Sinobacterium norvegicum: one gene and its partners. The protein of the gene in region 1 interacts with the protein of each later gene in a pairwise test. Links are inferred from orthologs where the notes say so. Each region holds a gene or a part of one and is shown on either strand. Other genes may lie near its edges. The genes, in order: ftsZ, rlmN and L9P87_RS05805.

Region 1 (7,751 bases):
GCAGGCATTAAAAAATTGCGATATCGATTGTATTGCCGTTGATACCCAAGAGCCTTGGGTTGAACGGCTGAATAAGCAGGGTGTTGCCCACAGCTTTATTGCCTTGCACGGTATCGGCGGTGAGGATGGAACAATCCAAGGGGCGCTGGAAACATTGGCAATAAGTTATACCGGCAGCGGTGTCTTAGCCTCAGCGTTAGGTATGGATAAGCTGCGTTGTAAGCATCTGTGGCGAGGACTTCAGCTTCCAACTGCAGACTTTTCGTTACTGGATAGCAGCAGTGACTTTAAGCAGATCATGCAAGATCTCGGCGGCAAGGTAATGGTTAAGCCGGCGCTGGAAGGGTCGAGTATCGGTATGTCGATAGCCGGGTCTGTCGAAGAACTGGAAGCTGCTTATGCTTTGGCTGGGGGTGAAGGCGCCATTGTGATGGCGGAGCGCTGGATAGAAGGTCGAGAGTTTACCGTGGCGGTACTAGACGGTGCAGCCTTGCCGGCGATAGAGCTCAAAACCGAGCATAGTTTCTACGATTATGATGCTAAATATATATCTGATGATACGCAGTATATATGTCCAGCGCCGCTGAGCGACGACGAACGTGTATTGCTGGCTGATTTAGCTGTTCAAGCATTTGACAGCGTTGGCTGCCGTGGTTGGGGACGGGTAGATTTCATGCAAGATCATCAGGGCAGAGTATACTTGTTAGAGGTAAATACTGTTCCGGGTATGACCAGTCACAGTTTGGTGCCAATGGCAGCGAAGCAAACGGGCTTAGATTTTGAAAGTTTAGTCCTAACAATTTTGCTGGATTCACTCAACAGCGAGGATGGCTGAGCACAATGGCTAAAAAGGTAGCGGGAAAAAAGCAGGTGCAAAAGGGGGCTTCTCGTACCGTAGAGAAGCAACCATTGCGCATTGTGCTGCCTTTTAAGATGCTGGCATTATCCGCTCTTGCATTGTGTAGTGTGATGGGCGGTTACTATGCCATCGTCAATATGCCAGCTGTAGATTTCTCCTGGCATGGAGACGAGGTGGTTGAAATAGAAGCGGTTATTGTTGATGCGCCGTTAGAACAGGTCAGCGAGAATGATATACGTGCCGTCATACTGCCTTATATGGAGCAAGATTTTTATGGTATAGCGCTTGCTCAGTTACAGCTCGATCTCACCTCTCTTCCGTGGGTGGATACAGCAGTCATTAAGCGGCAGTGGCCCAATAAAATATCGGTCACTTTGCTGGAAAAGACTGTTATAGCACGCTGGGGTGAGAGTCAATTGCTGACTCAAAAAGGCAATATGTTTACGCCAGAGAGAATGATAAAACCATTATTACTGCCAGAATTGGCTGGCCCAGACGGTATGCAAGTCAGAGTAATGGAATTATATTTGGAACTAACGCTATTGCTAGGTAATATTGAGCCTAAAATAACGCGCCTGGCAGTAGATGAGCGCTATAATTGGACGTTAGTACTGGATAATGATGTTCGTTTGATCTTGGGTAATGAATTGATGGTTGAGCGCCTTAGACGCTTTGTGACCTTATATTCAGAATTGAAATCACAGCCACAGTCTATAGACTATGTCGATTTTCGGCACGCAAATGGCTTTGCAGTGGGCTGGAAGAATAATAAAATGAAAAATGCTAATGGCTGATTTAAATTATAGATGCAATAGCAAGCCATTTGGGCTTGGGAGAAACCGGGATGACTAACCCTCAACAGGGAAAAATGATAGTAGGCCTTGATATTGGAACCAATAAGGTTGTTGCTATTGTGGGTGAGATTGGTGCAGACGGCGGCGTTGAAATTGTCGGTCTGGGATCACATCAGTCCCGCGGTTTAAAAAAGGGTGTTGTGGTAAATATCGAGTCGACGGTCCAATCCATACAGCGTGCTATAGAAGAAGCCGAGTTGATGGCGGGCTGCCAAATACACTCTGTCTATGCCGGTATTGCCGGCAGCCATATTAATAGTTTAAATTCGCACGGCATCGTTGCGATACGAGATCGTGAAGTGTATCCCCTGGATATCGACCGTGTCATCGATGCGGCACAAGCGGTGGCAGTGCCGGCTGATCAAAAAGTTCTACATATATTGCCGCAGGAGTATGCCATTGATAATCAAGAGGGCATTAAAGAGCCTCTGGGAATGTCTGGTGTTCGTCTAGAAGCTAAAGTGCACTTGGTGACCTGTGCTGTTAACGCCGCTCAAAACATTGAAAAGTGTATTCGCCGCTGTGGACTAGAGGTTGACGATATTATTTTAGAGCAACTGGCCTCTAGCTACTCAGTATTGACCGATGATGAGAAAGAACTGGGCGTTTGTATTGTTGATATCGGCGGGGGAACCAGTGATATTGCGATCTTTACCGAGGGTTCAATCAAGCACACTGGCGTTATTCCTATTGCCGGTGACCAAGTCACTAACGATATTGCGATGGCATTGCGGACCCCGACACAGCATGCTGAAGAAATTAAAATAAAATATGCCTGCGCTTTAACGCAACTTGCCGGCGCCGATGAAACAATTAAAGTGCCCAGTGTGGGAGATCGTCCGCCGAGGAATCTATCGCGCCAGGCATTGGCCGAGGTGGTTGAGCCTCGCTACGATGAGCTATTTACGCTGGTTCAGGCTGAAATTCGCCGCAGCGGCTTTGAGGACATGATTCCCGCTGGTATCGTATTGACGGGTGGCACCTCGAAGATAGAGGGCGCTATTGAATTGGCGGAAGAGATATTTCATGCGCCGGTTCGTTTGGGGTATCCGACCAATATCAGTGGTTTAAAAGATATAGTAAGAAACCCTGTGTATGCGACAGGGGTTGGTTTGCTGCAGTATGCGGTGGATCAGCAGGGTGAAAGCGGCATCGTACAAAAAGAAAGGCAATCGCTGAGCTTTGTCGAGCGTGCCAAACAGTGGTTCCATGGAAATTTTTAAAGCGTTGTAACAGCACCAGCAACAGTGCAGATATAAAAGGGAGAACATTATGTTCGAGATGGTAGATAACGTACCGCAGAGTGCGGTAATTAAAGTCATTGGTGTCGGTGGAGGCGGTGGTAACGCTGTCAAACACATGATTACCAATAATGTTGATGGCGTCGATTTTATCTGCGCTAACACGGATGCACAGGCATTAGCTGATGTGGCCACGAAGACTGTCCTGCAGTTAGGCGGCGCTGTCACCAAAGGACTTGGTGCCGGTGCAAACCCTGCTGTTGGTCGTCAGGCTGCGATGGATGATCGTGAGCGCATTGCAGAAGTGTTAGATGGCGCTGATATGGTCTTTATTACCGCCGGTATGGGTGGTGGTACGGGTACTGGGGCGGCGCCGGTTGTCGCTGAAGTAGCTCGTGAAATGGGGATTTTGACCGTTGCTGTAGTGACCAAGCCGTTCCCATTCGAAGGCCGCAAACGAATGAAGATTGCTGACGAAGGCCTGAAAGAGCTGGGCGAGCATGTTGACTCATTGATTACCATCCCGAACGAGAAACTACTGTCGGTGTTGGGAAAGACCACATCGTTGCTCGATGCCTTTAAGGCCGCCAATGATGTTCTGTTAGGTGCGGTTCAAGGTATTGCCGATTTGATTATCCGCCCGGGTATGATCAATGTCGATTTCGCCGACGTGAAGACTGTCATGTCTGAAATGGGTATGGCGATGATGGGCACGGGCACTGCAACCGGCGACAATCGTGCGCAGGAAGCGGCTGAGGCAGCAATTCGCAGTCCGCTGCTGGAAGATGTGAATCTGCAGGGTGCACGCGGTATCTTGGTAAACATTACCGCAGGCTTGGATCTGTCGCTGGGTGAATTTACCGATGTCGGCGACACGGTTGAAGACTTTGCCTCTGATAATGCGACTGTTGTTGTCGGTACGGTTATTGACGCGGAGATGTCTGACGAGATCCGTGTGACTGTTGTTGCAACAGGCCTCGGCGATGATCTGCAGGAAGTGCCGGTCAAGCCTGTGGTGGACAACACACGAAAGTCTAATGGGCTGCCGAACTACAATGAGCTGGACCGACCAACGGTAATGCGTAAGCGAACAACAGATGCACTCAGCCCTAAGGCTGCAGCTGTTCCTGAGCCGAGCACTGCTGGCGCCGACAAAGACATGGAATATCTTGATATTCCAGCCTTTCTTCGTCGACAGGCCGATTAGTCCTAATGGGGTAAACCGTGGCGATTTGGTATCAGGATTTTATTCTGGTATAATCGCCGCCCCCCGCAATGCATGTGCAGTTTCTTGCGGGCATTCATAAGGTTAAAGAGTCGATGATTAAGCAACGTACGCTTCGAAATGCGATAAGAGCAACAGGTGTTGGTCTTCATACAGGTCAGAAAGTATATCTGAACCTCAAGCCAGCCCCTGCTAATACGGGCATTATTTTCCGTCGTGTGGATCTTGATCCCGTGGTTGAAATTCATGCCAAAGCCGACAATGTCGGCGATACAACGCTGTCTACCACCTTGGTAAATGGTGATGTACGTGTGTCTACCGTAGAGCATTTGTTGTCTGCAATGGCAGGTCTCGGCATCGATAATGCCTATATTGAATTAACCGCACCTGAAGTGCCGATTATGGACGGCAGTGCAGGTCCTTTTGTCTTTTTGATCCAGTCCGCTGGTATCGAAGAACAGAATGCGGTGAAGAAGTTTATCCGTATTAAACGCCCGATTACCGTGACCGATGGAGATAAGGTAGCCAGCTTCCTCCCTTTTGATGGCTTCAAAGTATCCTTCGCAATCGATTTTGATCACCCGGTGTTTAAAGGACGTAAAGTCGATGCCGAAGTTGATTTCTCCAGCACCTCGTTTGTGAAAGAAGTCAGCCGTGCGCGCACCTTTGGTTTTATGCATGAGATAGAATATTTACGCTCCAAGGGCTTGGCCCAGGGTGGTAGTGTTGATAATGCTATTGTTGTTGATGAATACCGTATCCTCAATGAAGGCGGTCTTCGCTATGAAGATGAGTTCGTCAAGCATAAAATCCTTGATGCCATCGGCGATTTATACCTGTTGGGTAACAGCCTAATCGGTGAGTTTAAGGCGTTTAAGTCAGGCCATGCGTTGAATAATGCGCTGTTGCATCAATTGATTGCAGAGCAAGATGCATGGGAAGTGGTGACTTTTGAAGATGGTGCAGAGTCGCCAATTTCATATATTAATGCGGCGGCTGTTGCGTCGTAAGCATTAGCAAATCATGATACAGGGGGCTTTAGGCCCCTTGTTTCGTATTTATTCATGAGAAAAAAGCTCGATAGGGATGGCGGCTGAAGTACTCCAAGTAGATTAGTTCGATTTATGAAGATAATTGTCGTAAGTGATCGTGGAGACCGTACCCACTCTTTTCACTTGAATAAACTGACACGGTATGGCGCGGCAGCCTTGCTGCTGTCATTGATCGTGGCGGTCAGTTTTTTCAGTTACAAGCTCTACTCGTTGAATTCGCAGGACGGATTTCAGCAGCAGGCTAATCAAACATGGTCGGTAAGACTTGATCGTCAACGCGGCGATATTGCCGATATACAGCAGCAGGCTGAGCGCGATTTGTCGGCTTTAACCTTGCAGATTGCCGATATTCAAAGCCGTTTGGTGCGTATCGATGCCTTGGGTCAACGTGTGGCTGAGGCTGCAAAGCTTGCAAAAGGCGAGTTTGACTTTAGTCGTAAGCCGGCTGTTGGTGGCCCAAGCTCGGCTGATGGCGATGCCACGCTTAATTATCAGCCGCCAGCCTTTATGGATTTAATTAACCAGCTCAACGCAGAGCTGAATGATCGGGAGCGTCAGCTCAAAATAATTAATGACATCATGGTGAACCGTGAGCAGAGCAGCGAAAGCTTTTTATCGGGTCGTCCGATTAAAAAAGGCTGGCTGTCCTCGCCTTTCGGTCGTCGTACAGACCCTTTTAACGGACGCATAGCGATGCACAATGGTGTCGATTTTGCTGGTGAGGAAGGCTCTAAGGTCATTGCTGTTGCTGCCGGTGTGGTGACATTTGAAGGGCGTATGAGTGGTTACGGAAATATGGTCGAACTGACTCACAGTAACGGTTACAAGACTCGCTATGCCCATAATGCCACACACCTTGTCAAAGTGGGGGATGTGGTTAAGAAGGGTGACCCTATTACCTTGATGGGCTCAACTGGTCGCTCAACCGGACCGCATGTGCACTTTGAGGTGTTGAGAAACGACGTCAAAGTCGACCCCTCTCGCTATATTTATCGCGCCAGTCGCTAGCCAGTTTAAATACCGAGCCCTTGGGACCACCCCAGGGGCTTTTTTTTGTTGTAAAAATGCCGTTTTTGTCCAGTAAATATGCTGGCTTGATTAAATAACCAGCATAATTGACAGTTGGTGATTTAAGCTCTTGCGAAACGTTGATGTATGGGTAAAACTGTAACGCTTTAAAATACTACCCGCTATTTTGGTTGTGCTGTATTAAGAGGGGAAAACCCCCCAGGTTTAACGAAGGTTATTATGATTGTTCGCTTGTTGAGAAAGATTCTAGGTACTAAAAACGATCGTGAACTGAAGCGAATGCGCAAGGTCGTTATTCAGGTTAACGGCTTTGAAGAATCGATGGCTGGCTTAGATGATGCGCAACTCTGCGCTAAGACAGGCGAGTTCAAACAGCGATTAAGCGATGGCGAAAGTCTCGATCAAATTCTACCCGAAGCCTTTGCCGTCTGTCGTGAAGCGAGTCAGCGGGTGATGGGGATGCGTCACTTTGATACCCAGCTAATCGGTGGTTTGACCCTGCATGAGGGTCGTATAGCAGAGATGCGGACGGGTGAGGGTAAAACCCTGGTGGCGACACTGCCGGTCTATTTAAATGCACTTGCCGGCGAAGGTGTCCACGTTGTTACCGTTAACGACTATTTGGCGGCTCGTGATGCAAACTGGATGCGCCCGTTATATGAATTCTTAGGGTTGAGTGTCGGCGTTGTTGTACCTCAGCAGGATCCGACCACCAAGCGTCAGGCCTATGCCAGCGATATTATTTATGGCACCAACAACGAATTTGGCTTCGATTATCTACGCGACAATATGTCGTTTTCAGCAGAGGAGCGCTTTCAGCGTGGCCGTAGTTTTGCCATTATCGACGAGGTCGACTCAATTCTCATCGATGAGGCCCGTACACCGCTGATTATTTCAGGCCCTTCTGAAGATCACTCTGAGCTTTATCGTAAGATTAACACCTTTATTCCGCAGCTAACCGCAGCCGTTATTGAAGAAGAGGGTGTCGAGCCTGTCGAGGGTGATTACACGCTGGATGAAAAGTCGCGTCAGATTGAATTAACGGAGGTTGGTCATACGGCGGTTGAGCAATGGCTGATCGCTAATAATATGCTGAAGGAGGGTGATAGCCTCTACTCGAGCACCAACCTCACCTTGTTGCATCACGTCCATACTGCGCTCAAAGCTCACGTGTTGTTTAAGGCCGATGTTGATTATATTGTTCAGGACAACGAGATCGTACTCATCGATGAGCACACTGGCCGTACCATGGCCGGTCGTCGTTTATCGGAGGGCCTACACCAGGCGATAGAAGCCAAAGAAGGTGTTGAGGTTCAGGCTGAGAGCCAAACACTGGCCTCGACAACCTTCCAGAACTATTTCCGTCTATACGACAAGCTGGCGGGTATGACCGGTACTGCAGATACTGAGGCCTTTGAATTTAATCAGATTTATGGCTTGGATGTGGTTGTTATACCCACCAACAAAGATGTTCTGCGTAAGGATTTGAAC
Region 2 (6,604 bases), on another replicon or contig:
AATCAACGCCGCAAACTGCGCATAGGTTGAGCTAGAAAAGTTATCTTTCAGCTCACCGGCTAAATGGTGGGCCGTCGCCAGTTGAGCCTCATCAGACTGCTGCGACAATTGACTGTTCAGTTCCAGCAACTGCTGATAAACCGCTGAGGCCTGCTCGGCATTCGCTTGATTAGTATCGGTATAGTACTGGTAACCAAAAAATCCGCCCACGGCGACCGCAATAGTTAAAAGAGTCGATGTACCGTTCTCTTTCCACCAGTGTTTAATGGCTTCGACCTGTTCTTCTTCTGTACGATAGGTATCCACTACGCCTTATCTCCTCATGGCCGGTAACAGGCCGGCAAACTGTAAAATGATCAAATATATGTCAATAAAATAGTGCCGCTTATCATACACAACAGACGGCCAAAAAATCCAGTCACGCAAACCGCTTAGCCATTGAGCAAGGCCGCGACCTCGGTCACCGAAAGCTGCTGCTGCTCGGCATTGGCGTCTCGCAATGGCTTCACCGCCAGTTTCGACTCGGCGACCTCGTCATCGCCAACAAGTAATGCGTATTGCGCACCACTGTCATTAGCCTTCTTCATCTGCTTCTTAAACTTGCCACCACCACAGTGCAATTGAATCTTTTGCTTGGGCGCCAAACCGCGCAACTGCTCAACCATGGCCAAGGCCTGCGGGTAAGCGCTGTCGCCCTGCACCACAACATAGGCATCGATATCATTATTGACATGTGCAGGCACCACGTTGAGCTCTTCTAATAACAACACCAGACGCTCAACACCCATGGCAAAGCCGACCGCCGGGGTGGCCTTGCCGCCAAGCTGCTCAACCAAGCCATCGTAGCGGCCACCGGCACAGACGGTACCCTGAGCACCGAGGTGCGTGGTCACCCACTCGAAAACCGTCTTACAGTAGTAATCGAGACCTCGGACCAGGCGCGGGTTGATGGTATAACGAACACCGGCGGCATCGAGCAGTGTTTTGAGACGATCGAAGTGGGCCACTGATTCCTCATCAAGGAAATCGCTCAGCACCGGGGCGCCGTCAAGAATCGCCTGAGTCTCCGCCGACTTACTGTCGAGGATACGCAGCGGGTTAGTACCTAAGCGGCGCTGGCTATCTTCATCGAGTTGCTCTTTACGGTCGCTCAAATAATCAACCAAAGCCGCCTTAAATTTGGCACGCGACTCGGCAGAGCCTATGGTATTGAGTTCCAGCGTCACATACTGGTCAATGCCCAGTTGCTGCCATAATCTGGCAGTCAGCACCAACAGTTCGGCATCCACATCGGCTGTCGCCATGCCGAAGGTCTCAACGCCGAACTGGTGAAATTGACGCAGTCGACCTTTTTGTGGGCGCTCATGGCGAAACATCGGGCCGCAGTACCACAGACGCTGCACCTGGTTATAAAGCAAACCGTTTTGCTCTCCAGCGCGAACACAACTGGCGGTACCTTCGGGGCGCAGTGTCAAGCTGTCGCCGTTGCGGTCTTCGAAGGTGTACATTTCCTTCTCAACAATATCCGTCACCTCGCCGATGGAGCGTTTGAATAACGCGGTTTGCTCGAGAATGGGAAAACGGATTTCCTGATAGGAATAACTTTTTAACAAATCGGCAACGGTTTTTTCTAAATACTGCCATACCGGTGTAGAGGCTGGGACATTGTCGTTCATACCGCGAATAGATTGTATTTTTGCCACGTTTTTATCTTCCAAAAATCAGTTCTTTAAAAACAAATAAACAGGTGACTGAGCACCTGTTCTAATCCTGCCAGCGAGCGTAATCAGCTAGCTTTTTACAATGATGTCGTCGAGCTCAGATTGTCGCTTAGCCGCCTTCTCCCGAATCAGCTCCTCTAGTGTGTCGACCAGGTTTTCCTGACCGATTTTGTGGTCGGTTTTACCGTCGATAAAAATCATATTGCTGGGCGTGCCGCCGGTCAAACCGATATCGGCAACCTTGGCCTCTCCGGGACCATTGACAATACAACCGATTACCGCAACATCGAGCGGCGTCATGATATCTTCGACTCGACCCTCTAACTCATTCATGGTGCCGACAACATCGAAATTTTGGCGCGAACAACTCGGGCAGGCAATAAAGTTGATACCCTTGGTGCGCAGCTTCAGGCTTCTCAAAATATCGAAGCCAACTTTGACCTCATGCACCGGGTCAGCAGCCAAGGAAATACGCATGGTATCGCCGATCCCGTCCATCAACAGCATACCTAAACCGACAGAGGACTTAACCGTACCGGAGCGCAGGCCGCCGGCCTCAGTAATCCCCAAGTGCAGCGGCTGATCAATTTGTGTGGCAATACGACGATAGGCATCGACCGCCATAAAAACGTCCGAGGCCTTCATGCTCAATTTAAACTGCTGAAAATCGAGTTTGTCGAGTATATCAATGTGGTGCATGGCTGATTCGACCATCGCCTCAGCCGTAGGCTCCTTGTACTTACGCAATAATTCACGTTCAAGGGAGCCGGCATTCACACCAATACGGATAGGAATATTCTTATCACGGGCGCAGGCAACAACTTCACGAACCTTGTCATCACGGCCAATATTACCGGGGTTGATACGCAGACAATCGACACCCAACTCGGCAACCCGCAGCGCAATTTTGTGATCGAAGTGAATATCGGCCACCAGCGGCACGTTGACCTGTTGGCGAATCTTGCCAAAGGCCTCGGCGGCATCCATGGTGGGCACAGAAACTCGTACGATATCGGCACCGGCCTCAGTAATCGCTTGAATCTGAGCCACCGTGGCACTGATATCGCAGGTCTCAGTGTTGGTCATGCTCTGTACTGAAATCGGTGCATCGCCGCCGACGGCAACATCGCCGACCATAATCTGGCGTGACACTCTACGCTTAATTGGGGACTCGAAATTCATTAACTGGCCTTTCCGACGGTTAATTTGGCAGTTTTCTTGCCGCTCCGGGCAACCACCTCAACATTTTCACCATTGTACGTTAATCTGACTGCGCCGACCTTACCAATTACCAATTGATAGGGGGCAATGCCGTCAAATTCAACCTGATCGCCCTGCTTTTTAATACCAGACAACAGTCTCTTGCCACTGCCATCGCGCACCTCTACCCAGCACTCATCATCGAAATACATCGATAGACGCTGGTCAGGTAAGACCTGTTCGACAACCTCACTGCCACTGTCGTCAGTCAGCAGTGGCTGCTCGTCTAATACCAGTGGCTCAACCTCTGTTACTAGGGCTGGCTCAGACTCGACAACAACGGGCTGAGACAATGACTCAACTACTGTGTCTCCGCTGGCCGTCAACACTTTCACCTCGTTGGTAGTGGTTACCTCACGGCTGACAGGCTCACCGGAGAACAACCAAAAGGCACCACCAATACAAACACTTAACACAACTAACAGCCAAAGAGGTGAGCCACTATGGCGCTTATGTATTGATAGCTGCGGTTTGGTAATCGAGCGTTTCTCTTGTTTCTTAGGAAGTTGCTCGCGATAGCGCCGCTGCACCTCATCGACATCCAAACCCAATAACAAGGCATAGTTTTTCAAATAACCTAGGACAAAGACACTGCTACCGATGGCCTGATAATTCTCAATCTCAATGGCGGCGACATTCTTCTGTGTAATACACAGGTGCAGCGCAACATCTTCAATGCTCAGGCCCTTTGCTCTACGGGCATCAGATAACAACTGCCCCACATGCACGTTTTCAGCGATGGGCTGATCGGCATTATTGATTTCTGGCACGGCGCTGATACTCCAAATATTCAGGGCTGTCTGGGAATAAACTCTTCAGCGCCAGGGCTTGGCTGGCCTGGGCGTTCTGGTCACCGTTTTCAACGGCTAATTTAATCCCCAGCAACAAACTGGACGGGCTGGGCTGGCCCTTTTTATTACGATACTCGCTGTAAAGCACCTGCGATTTATCATATTGGCCGTTGCCATAGTACAGCTTGGCCAGTTCGATATAGCTTGCCGGGTTGTTACGATCCAATGCGATGGAGCGCTCAAAAGCCTGTTCGGCGGGTGCGAAGCGTTGTTGCACCAAGCGACATTGGCCCAGGTTATAATAGGCACCAGCGCGGCGATCGTAGGTGCCATCTGCCACCACAGTCTGCCATTGATCACAGGCCTCATCGGTGCGGCCGAGTTTGAATAACATGCCGGCATAGTTGTTTCTTGCCGTGCTGTAACCCGGATCGATATTCAGCAAATCCAGATAGGACTTTTCAGCCAACTCCAGCTCTCCCGTCATGCTATAGCTGAGAGCCAAGGCATTATGAGCAGGAATTGATTTCGGGTCCAACTCCAGCGCTCGGTTGAGGTGGCGCTGGGCTGCACCAACCTGACCATCGGACAAGTAGGTCATCGCCGCCTTCACATGATCGTTGACAGCTTTCTCAGCATTGACTTCACGACCATCGACAGAGGTTTGCTCAACACTCATGCACCCTCCAGCCGATAGCAACACCGATGCAGTGACCAGTGTTGCGAAAAATTTAACCAGCCTCGAGGGCTTTAAGCTGTTCATATAACGCTCCGAATTATTGTAATTTTGTCGCCATAGGCAGCAGAAGCATAGTCGCCGTGTAACTTATTCAACAATCTTAATAATGTCTTGCTGGTCTTCGATACCACGAGCGGCACGGTGTCTGGCCGCACGCTTGGTACGATCTTTGACATCACCCACTAATTGGCCGCAGGCTGCATCGATATCATCGCCTCGGGTCGTGCGTACGGTGACAACATAACCGTCATGTTGCAAAATCTTGCGGAAACGATCAAGTGCTGTATTTGAAACTCGCTTATAATCACTCATGGAGAATGGATTAAACGGAATTAAGTTGATTTTACAAGGCGTTTGCTTAAGCAACTGGGACAGTTGATGGGCGTGTTCGGCACGGTCATTAACCCCGTTGATCAAGGTGTATTCTATGGTGACCACACGTTTTTTATCCGGCAGTGAATCCATATAACGCTGCACGGTATCCAGCAGCATTTCTATCGGATACTTTTTGTTGATCGGAACTAATTCGCTGCGCAACTCGTTGACCGGTGCATGCAATGAAATCGCCAGCGATACATCTGTCAGGCCGATCATCTTCTCCAGCGCCGGCACCACGCCGGAGGTCGACAATGTTACACGACGCTTCGATATACCGTAACCGAGGTCGTCCATCATCAGATCCATCGATTGCATGACATTATCGAAGTTTAGTAATGGCTCGCCCATGCCCATCATCACCACATTGGTGACAACACGACCGTTACCCGATTTAAAACCGTCGAAAGAGCGCAGTGCCAACCACACCTGACCAATAATCTCCGCAGCGGTTAAATCACGCTGAAACCCCTGTTTACCCGTTGAGCAGAAGCTGCAATCGAGAGAGCAGCCGACCTGGGAGGAGACGCAAAGCGTACCGCGTCCATCTTCCGGGATAAACACCGTTTCAATCAAACCGTTCTCATCCGTGCGCAACACCCACTTACGCGTGCCATCCTTCGAGGTTTCCTCACTGACAACTTCCGGCGCACGTATTTCAGCCACGGCATTTAACTTAGCCCGCAACGACTTACTGAGATTAGTCATTTCATCGAAGTCGGTCACACCGTGATGGTGGATCCATTTCGACAACTGCTCAGCACGAAAAGGCTTCTCATCAACGGCCTTGAGGAAACTGCGCAGCTTCTGCTGCGACAGACCGAGTAGGTTGATTTTTGGCTCCGCCACAGCCTCGGCGGCATTGGTAAAATCGGGGTTGCTGGATTCGCTCATAAAACACCTAATTCGATCATCAAAATTCTATGATATTTACTAGCCATCGGGAAAAATTACCCGAGGTAGAAATAACAACGGAGGCCAAGCCTCCGAATTGCCTATATAAAGTATAGGGCTTTTATCCACTTAGCGGCACCTAAGCACCGCTATTTTGCAAACTCACAAGAGCTTAGCGTGGACAGATTTCATCTTCTGCGAAGAAGTATGCAATTTCACGAGCAGCAGATTCAACAGCATCTGAACCGTGAACAGCATTGGCATCGATAGAGCTGGCGAAGTCTGCGCGGATAGTACCGGCATCGGCTTCAGCGGGGTTAGTCGCACCCATTAGGTCGCGGTTTTTCAATACTGCGCCTTCACCTTCAAGCACCTGAACACAAACAGGGCCAGAGGTCATGAACTCAACCAAGGCTGGGAAGAAAGGACGCTCTTTGTGTTCAGCGTAAAAACCTTCTGCTTTTTCCTGGCTTAACTGAACCATTTTAGCGGCAACAATTTGCAGACCGTTCTTTTCGAAACGGCTGTAGATTTCACCAACAACATTTTTAGCAACGGCGTCAGGTTTTACAATAGATAGAGTGCGTTCGATAGCCACGTAGACTTCTCCCAATTTTAGATTATTTAACCCGAGGTGACTCGAGTCGTTAAATTTTTATATCAAGCCAGCAAGCGGCCGATTTGAGGCGGCGATTATACCGGCACTGCTGGCAAATTAGTATCTGTAGAGACCGCAAAAGACACAGTTAATGACAAATAATCACTATCACAGGATATTTAGCATACTTAACACCGAATCTCACGGGCCAGACAGCAAAACACCG
Region 3 (7,864 bases), on another replicon or contig:
ATGTGTTTGTCGCCGTCGTACAGGCGGGTTTCCTGCACAATTGTGCCACCGTCTTCGAGTACGTCGATTTGGCGAGCCACCTCCTGATGGATGGCACGCTCCATAAAGCGGAACGAGTTGAGGTTTTTGGTCTCAGTACGGGTGCCGAATTCGGCCTGGCCGACCGGGCGAACTGAGATGTTGACGTCGAAGCGCAATGAGCCCTGTGACATATCGCCATCACCGATGCCAATCGAGGTGACAATGGCGTGAATCTTCCGGGCAAAGGCCACAGCCTCCTCGGCGGTATTCATATCGGGTTCAGAGACGATTTCAATCAGCGGCGTACCAGCACGATTGAGATCGATGCCCGACATACCGGGGAACTGATCGTGCAGTGACTTACCGGCATCTTCCTCGAGGTGGGCGTGGTGGATGCGAATATCCTTGGTGCTGCCATCTTCTAGCTCGATGGTCACAATGCCGGCACCGACAATGGGCGCGTCCATCTGGGTCGTCTGATAGCCCTTGGGTGAGTCTGGGTAGAAGTAGTTCTTGCGGTCAAAAGTCGAGCGCTGATTAATGTCAGCGCCGATGGCGAGGCCGAACATGGCGGCGTTGCGTACCGCCTCGATGTTTAAGACCGGCAGTGTGCCCGGCATCGCCAGGTCAACCAAGCTGGCTTGGGTGTTAGGCTCGGCGCCAAAGGCGGTCGAAGAGCCGGAGAATATTTTGGTCTTGGTCGCCAACTGAACGTGGATTTCCAGACCGATAACTGTTTGCCATTGCATAGTAATTTCCTAGTCTAGATCCGCTGCGGTGTGGGTGTGCCAGTCGGTGGCCTGTTGGAACATATGGGCGCAGTTGAGCAGTTTGCTCTCGTCCAAGTAGTTGCCAATAAGCTGTAAACCAACCGGTAAATCATTGACCGTGCCACAGGGGATCGACATGCCAGGAAGGCCGGCCATGTTAACGCCAATGGTAAAAATGTCCTCGGCGTACATGGTGACGGGGTCGCTGCTCTTCTCGCCAATCTTAAAGGCGGGGTTGGGGGCAGTGGGGCTCATGATGACATCGACCTCATTAAAGGCGGCGGTGAAGTCGTCTTTAATGAGGCGGCGGATCTGTTGTGCCTTACGGTAGTAAGCATCATAGAAACCGGCCGACAACACATAGGAGCCGATCAAAATACGACGCTGTACCTCGGCGCCAAAGCCCTCGGCGCGGGAGCGGGTGTAGAGATCTTCGAGGTCGACGGGGTTGTCGCAGCGGTGCCCGTAGCGGACGCCGTCGAAGCGGCTGAGGTTGGTGCTGGCCTCGGCGGGTGCGATAACATAGTACGCTGGGATGGCCAGTTCGGTAGAGCCCAGGCTGATTTCCTTCACCGTGGCGCCAAGTGATTCATACACTTTGATCGCCTGTTGCACGGTGTCGGCGACCTCGGGGTTGAGGCCGGCGGTGTCGAAGTATTCCTTCGGCAGGCCGATACGCAAACCGGTTAACGGCTGGTTGAGGTTGGCGGTATAGTCCTCGGTCGGCACGTCGAGCGAGGTCGAGTCTTTATAGTCGACGCCGGCCATGGCGTTGAGCAGTATCGCCGTATCCTCGGCGGTGCGAGCCATTGGGCCGCCCTGATCGAGGCTGGAGGCGTAGGCAATCATGCCAAAGCGTGAGACACGACCGTAGGTTGGCTTCAAGCCGGTAATGCCACACATTGCCGCTGGCTGGCGAATCGAGCCGCCGGTGTCGGTGCCGGTGGCTGCCGGGGTCAGCAGTGCCGCAACCGCCGCCGCCGAACCACCGGAGGAACCGCCGGGGATGGTACGGGTATCCCAGGGGTTTTTACAGGCGCCGTAATAGCTGTTTTCGTTGCTCGAGCCCATGGCGAACTCGTCCATATTGGTCTTGCCCAGGCTGACCAAACCCTGCTGATTGAACTGCTCGATTACCGTGGCGTTGTACGGTGGCTTGAAGTTGTCGAGCATTTTCGAACCGCAACTGGTGCGCACACCCTCGGTGCAAAAGATGTCTTTGTTGGCGATCGGCACACCGGTTAATGGCTGGGCATTGCCGTTGGCTAGCAAGGTGTCGGCAGCCTTTGCCTGTGCCAAGGCCTGTTCGGCGGTAACAGTAATAAAGCTGTTAAAGCGTTCATCGAGACGGTCGATACGCTGTAAGTAATGCTCGGTGAGTTCGACACTGGAGAATGTTTTATCTCGCAAACCCGCCATGATCTCGGCGACGGTTAGTTTATGCATAATGTTTTGTCTCTAATTAGACGACTGTAAAACAGGGGTGAATACACCGCGGCTAAGATGCTGTGGTTGATTCAATGAAGCCGGCGTATGTCGCCGTTATTCGATAACCTTGGGTACCAGGTACAGGCCCTCTTCAACATTTGGCGCCACGCTCTGGAACTTGTCACGCTGGTTTATCTCGGTAACGTCATCGGCGCGCAAGCGCTGCACGGCGTCTAACGGATTGGCCATTGGTTCAACATCGGAGGTGTCGACGCTTTGCATTTGGTCGATCATCTGCAGAATACTGCCCACTTTTTGAGTGACCTCATCGGCCATTGCGCCATCGAGTTTAATTCTGGATAAGCGGGCAACTTGTTCGATCTCTTGTAAGTCGATTGCCATGTTTGTATCTCCGCTAAAAGTCATTTTTGACCGGTAAAAATGTGACTGAGTTCAGTATTCGCTATTCTAACGTTTGCTAGGGGTGGATGCGAATCGCTGTAAAACTGTCTACCGGTGCTACAAACCGCTAAAGTTAACATATTTGCCGCTTGCTCAAAATCCCCACCGTTGCTAAAGTGGCAGAGATTACAGTTTTAGTTCGTTTTTTTTATCAAAACGCGTTTTTTACCGGCCTTAACAGGTGAATTTCCGGCGGTTGATGAGATTCTGCAGTTTTCAACACCATGTTGATGTTTCGCCTTATTGTTCGCAGTTGGGCAGATTGCACGAATCTCACGCGGTGAGTCAATGCTTGCCGCATGATATCTCCGTTACACCCGGCCTATCGCGTCGATAGCGAACCTTCAAATTTAAGGTAACTACTAGCAATGCTTAAGCGAATTCGTGGTCTATTCTCCAATGATTTGTCGATAGACCTAGGGACGGCGAACACTCTTATTTATGTTCGCGATCAGGGTATCGTACTCGATGAACCTTCGGTGGTTGCCATCCGTAACCATAATGGCCAAAAAACAATCGAAGCCGTCGGTGCTGACGCCAAGCGTATGCTCGGTCGTACACCGGGTAATATCACGGCCATTCGCCCTCTGAAAGACGGTGTTATCGCCGATTTCCAGGTGACTGAAAAAATGCTGCAGCACTTTATTTCCAAAGTGCACGAGAACAGCTTTATGCGTCCCAGCCCTCGAGTATTGATTTGTGTGCCCTGTGAATCGACGCAGGTTGAGCGACGCGCTATTCGTGAATCGGCTCTCAGTGCAGGTGCTCGCGAAGTACGTTTAATAGAAGAACCGATGGCCGCAGCGATTGGTGCAGGTCTGCGTGTTGAAGAGGCAACCGGTTCAATGGTTGTCGATATCGGTGGTGGTACCACCGAAATCGCCATATTGTCCTTGAACGGTGTGGTCTATGCTGAATCCGTTCGTATTGGTGGTGACCGTTTCGACGAGGCCATTGTCTCTCATGTGCGTCGTCACTACGGCAGCCTGATCGGTGATGCCACGGCAGAGCGTATTAAGACCGAAATTGGCTCGGCCTTCGACAGCGGTGATGTGCACGAGATCGATGTCCGTGGTCGTAACTTGGCCGAGGGTATTCCTCGCAGCTTCTCCCTTAATAGCAGCGAAATTCGCGAAGCCCTACAGGACCCGCTAATGGGGATTGTGCAGGCGGTGAAAGGCGCACTCGAGCAGTCGCCACCAGAATTGGCCGCCGATATCGCCGAGACCGGTATTGTGTTGACTGGCGGTGGTGCGCTGCTGCGTAACCTCGACATGCTACTGACCGAAGAGACTGGCCTGCCTGTCGTCGTCGCCGATGATCCGTTGACCTGTGTTGCTCGCGGCGGCGGACGTGCGCTAGAGATTATGGATGTGCACAATCTTGATCTACTCTCTACCGAGTAATCGGTGTTTGGGTAAGATGTTATAGTAGCCGGGGCTGATCAGATGATCGGCCTTTGTTTTATTACCAGATAACTAATGATCGGGGAATGTCATCAAACCGCTATTTGGAAAGACTCCGTCTGTCGGGGCGAAAGTAGTGATATTGGCAATATTGGCCATGGTACTCGTGGCCTTCGATTATCGTACAGAGAAGCTCGGTGTAGCCCGCTATGTGACGTCGGTGATTACCGCGCCGGCCTATTGGTTGACGGATTTACCTGTGCAGCTGTCGCTCTGGACCAATAAACACTCAATGAGTCGCTCTGACTTGATCGAGGAAAACGACGCGCTCAAGGCAGAGGCCTTGGTGTTAAAGGGGCGGGTTTTAAAATTGGCCTCTCTGGCGGCGGAAAATGTGCGTCTGCGTGAGCTGCTTAACTCCTCGGCCTTATTGCGTAGCGATGTGGTTGTCGCTGAAATTATCGGCGTACTGCCGAATCCCCAGGCGCAGCAAGTAATTATCAATAAGGGCTCTGAGGACGGTGTCTACATTGGGCAGCCGGTGTTGGAGGCTAACGGAGTGATTGGCCAAATCGTCAGTGTCAGCCTCAAAACCAGCCGACTGTTGTTGATTACCGATGCCAGTCACGCGGTGCCGGTTCAGGTGAATCGTAACGGTGTTCGCTCGATTGCCGACGGCGTTGGTCTTACCGACGAGTTGCAATTGCACCATGTGGCGGCGACAACGGATATCCAAAATGGCGATTTATTGGTCAGCTCTGGCCTCGGTGGTCGTTTTCCCGAAGGCTATCCGGTGGCTCGCGTCAGCTCTGTTATCCACAATCCGGGCTTGCCGTTTTTGATTGTTCGCGCCATTCCAACCGCTCAGCTCGATCGTACCCGCCATGTCTTGCTGGTCTTTCATCGCGACAACAGCGGTGACTTGACCACAGCAACCCAGGCTGCGCAATGATAGAGGCACAGGGGCGGTGGGTGATTTACGGTAGTTTTGCCATCGCATTTTTGCTGGCGGTGGTGCCGATGCCGCACTGGCTGGTGTTCGCTCGCCCCGAGTGGCTGGTGATGTTTTTAATTTACTGGGTGATGGCGCTGCCGCATCGTGTCGGTGTTGGCACGGCCTTTATACTGGGTTTGTTGCTCGATGGCCTGCGCGGTGAAATCATGGGGCAAAATGCGCTGGCCCTGGTGGTGGTCAGTTATATTTGTCTCAATGTATACCAGCGTATGCGAAATTTCTCGCTGTGGCAGCAGGCTATGTTGGTCTTTATCTTGGTGGGGTTGTCGGCGATGATTGGCCGATGGGTGCAGAGTTTTGGCAGCAGTCACCCACCCTCGCTACACTTCTTAATATCGGCATTTTGCAGTGCGATTATCTGGCCATGGTTTATGGTTTTTATGCGCGCTACTCGCCGTCGTTTTAGGGTCACTTAATGGCTACTGATTTTGCTATTTACCTCGCCTCAGCCTCGCCACGTCGCGCCGAACTTTTGCAACAGGCCGGAGTGAGCTTCGAGCGCGTGGTGGCCGATATCGATGAGACGCCGCTGGACAGTGAGAGTCCGAGAGATTATGTCGAGCGACTAGCTCTGGCCAAGGCGGTGGCGGTTCAATCTTTGATTGCCAGCAGTGGCCGGCCGATGAGACCGGTATTGGGCTCTGACACCTGTGTTGTCATCGATGGACAGATTTTGGGCAAGCCCGTTGATCAGGCCGATGCCACGGCGATGCTGACGAGGCTGTCGTCGTCACAACACCAGGTGATGACCAGTGTTGCCGTCGTCGACCATCGGCAACAGCAGGCATTGGTCAGTATTACCGACGTTACATTCCGGGCAATCAGTGCGTCGGAGATTTCCGCCTATTGGCACAGTGGCGAGCCGGCGGATAAGGCCGGCAGTTATGGTATTCAGGGTAAGGGTGGTCTATTTGTTGAGCACCTCAGTGGCAGTTATACCGGTGTCGTCGGCCTACCACTGGCAGAAACAGAATTTTTACTGCAGCAGTTTGGCCTCTCTTGCTGGTAGTATAGTGATTATAAAGCCATAAAAAGACGGTGTTTTTTCTCCCGTCAACAATATTACAGGTGGTAACAGCGTATGAGTGAAGAGATTCTAATCAATGTAACCCCGTCCGAGACGCGGGCGGCTGTGATCGAAAATGGTGTGTTGCAAGAGGTCTATATCGAGCGTACCAGCAGCCGCGGCATTGTCGGTAATATTTACTGTGGCAAGGTCGTCAGAGTGCTGCCCGGCATGCAGGCAGCCTTTGTTGATATTGGTTTGGAAAAAGCCAGTTTTATTCACGCCAGTGATATCGTCGGTCGCAGTGAGAAACTCAGTGCCGCTGACAAGGGCGAGGAGCTCAACATTCGCGATTTAGTCCACGATGGTCAGCGTCTCTATGTCCAAGTGGTGAAAGACCCGTTGGGCACCAAGGGGGCGCGGGTGACGACACAGTTGTCGGTCTCCTCCCGTTATTTGGTCTATATGCCACAGAGTGATCATATAGGTATCTCACAGCGCATCGACGATGTCGACGAGCGCAACCGCCTAAAAGAGCTGGTCAATGCCGGTATCGCGGTCGTAGACAGCGAGTCAGGTCAGGTAGAGAGTGACAACAAAAGCGGTGGCGGCTTTATTGTCCGCACCGTGGCTGAAGGTATCGGTGAGGCGGAGATATTAGCGGATATTCAATTCCTCAAGCGACTGTGGCAAACCCTCGAACGCAAGATGCCGGAGACTAAGGCATCCAAACCCGTATACGAGGATTTGCCGCTGGCGATTCGTGTGTTGCGTGACATGGTGCGCTCCGAGGTTGAGCGTATCCGTATCGACTCGACTGAGACTTTTCAGAAGGCGGCGGAATTTTGCCACGATTTCGTCCCCGATATTCTCAATAAAATTGAGCACTACCGCGGTGAGCGACCGATCTTCGATCTCTACAGTGTCGAATCGGAGATTCAAAAAGGCTTGGAGCGCAAGGTATCGCTAAAATCTGGCGGTTACTTGATTATCGATCAAACCGAGGCGCTGACCACCATCGACGTCAATACCGGAGCCTTTGTCGGTCATCGTAATCTTGAAGAAACGATTTTTAAAACCAACCTAGAGGCGGCTGCCTGTTTGGCACGCCAACTGCGAGTGCGTAATCTCGGTGGTATGATTATTATCGATTTCATCGATATGAAGGATGAGGAGCACCGTCGGCAGTTATTACGCACACTGAATAAGGTGCTGGACAAGGATCACGCGAAGACGGCAATATCGACGGTTTCAGAGCTGGGTCTGGTGCAGATGACCCGCAAGCGTACCCGAGAAAGTTTGGAACATGTGCTATGTGTTAGCTGTCCTGCCTGCCATGGCCGCGGCGCATTGAAATCAGCCGAAACGGTCTGCTATGAAATATTCCGAGAGATACTGCGCGAGGCAAGGGCCTACGACAAGAGTGACTTTTTGGTGCTGGCTGAGCAGTCGGTAATCGATCGCCTACTCGATGAGGATGCTGACAGCGTCGCTGATTTGGCTGAGTTTATTGATGCTTCTATTCGCTTCCAGGTGGAAGCGATGTACAACCAGGAACAGTTTGATGTTGTGTTGCTGTAACGCTCACTCTGCGGTAAGAAAATAGATCGATGGTTAAACGCGTTATAAAGCCAACCTATCACACGGCAAAGTACCTGCTCCTGGTGTCGATTGTCCTCGTAGCCGCCTATGTCAGTTTAGGGCGATACTACCTGCCTAAGTTAACGGATTATCGACAGTACATTGTTGGGCAGGT

Evidence for each region.
Region 2: the proteins of ftsZ (region 1) and rlmN interact in binary tests that used the Escherichia coli proteins (3 or more experiments, as listed by UniProt). The link is inferred for Sinobacterium norvegicum from one-to-one orthologs.
Region 3: the proteins of ftsZ (region 1) and L9P87_RS05805 interact in binary tests that used the Escherichia coli proteins (3 or more experiments, as listed by UniProt). The link is inferred for Sinobacterium norvegicum from one-to-one orthologs.

What each region holds. Positions count from the first base shown.
Region 1 is NZ_CAKLPX010000005.1:17,911-25,661, forward strand. The notes cover bases 2,241-5,073. They hold ftsZ (cell division protein FtsZ), read left to right. Parts: upstream 2,241-2,985; coding sequence 2,986-4,161; downstream 4,162-5,073. Other genes in these bases: ftsA (cell division protein FtsA), read left to right, coding at 2,241-2,936; lpxC (UDP-3-O-acyl-N-acetylglucosamine deacetylase), read left to right, coding at 4,275-5,073. In the rest of the region: L9P87_RS16415 (D-alanine--D-alanine ligase), read left to right, coding at 1-835; L9P87_RS16420 (cell division protein FtsQ/DivIB), read left to right, coding at 841-1,653; more of ftsA, read left to right, coding at 1,704-2,240; more of lpxC, read left to right, coding at 5,074-5,189; L9P87_RS16440 (M23 family metallopeptidase), read left to right, coding at 5,304-6,239; preprotein translocase subunit SecA, read left to right, coding at 6,480-7,751. UniProt on the Escherichia coli protein: Essential cell division protein that forms a contractile ring structure (Z ring) at the future cell division site. The regulation of the ring assembly controls the timing and the location of cell division.
Region 2 is NZ_CAKLPX010000003.1:397,817-404,420, reverse strand. The notes cover bases 3,690-6,578. They hold rlmN (dual-specificity RNA methyltransferase RlmN), read right to left. Parts: upstream 5,781-6,578; coding sequence 4,599-5,780; downstream 3,690-4,598. Other genes in these bases: ndk (nucleoside-diphosphate kinase), read right to left, coding at 5,953-6,378; pilW (type IV pilus biogenesis/stability protein PilW), read right to left, coding at 3,735-4,535; L9P87_RS13830 (RodZ domain-containing protein), read right to left, coding at 3,690-3,751. Also shown: L9P87_RS13845 (YfgM family protein), read right to left, coding at 1-306; hisS (histidine--tRNA ligase), read right to left, coding at 432-1,703; ispG (flavodoxin-dependent (E)-4-hydroxy-3-methylbut-2-enyl-diphosphate synthase), read right to left, coding at 1,791-2,903; more of L9P87_RS13830, read right to left, coding at 2,903-3,689.
Region 3 is NZ_CAKLPX010000001.1:1,313,912-1,321,775, reverse strand. The notes cover bases 2,123-5,068. They hold L9P87_RS05805 (rod shape-determining protein), read left to right. Parts: upstream 2,123-3,049; coding sequence 3,050-4,087; downstream 4,088-5,068. Other genes in these bases: mreD (rod shape-determining protein MreD), read left to right, coding at 5,036-5,068; mreC (rod shape-determining protein MreC), read left to right, coding at 4,179-5,039; gatC (Asp-tRNA(Asn)/Glu-tRNA(Gln) amidotransferase subunit GatC), read right to left, coding at 2,334-2,621; gatA (Asp-tRNA(Asn)/Glu-tRNA(Gln) amidotransferase subunit GatA), read right to left, coding at 2,123-2,237. Also shown: Asp-tRNA(Asn)/Glu-tRNA(Gln) amidotransferase subunit GatB, read right to left, coding at 1-770; more of gatA, read right to left, coding at 780-2,122; more of mreD, read left to right, coding at 5,069-5,518; L9P87_RS05790 (Maf family protein), read left to right, coding at 5,518-6,111; rng (ribonuclease G), read left to right, coding at 6,184-7,689; L9P87_RS05780 (YhdP family protein), read left to right, coding at 7,719-7,864. UniProt on the Escherichia coli protein: Forms membrane-associated dynamic filaments that are essential for cell shape determination. Acts by regulating cell wall synthesis and cell elongation, and thus cell shape.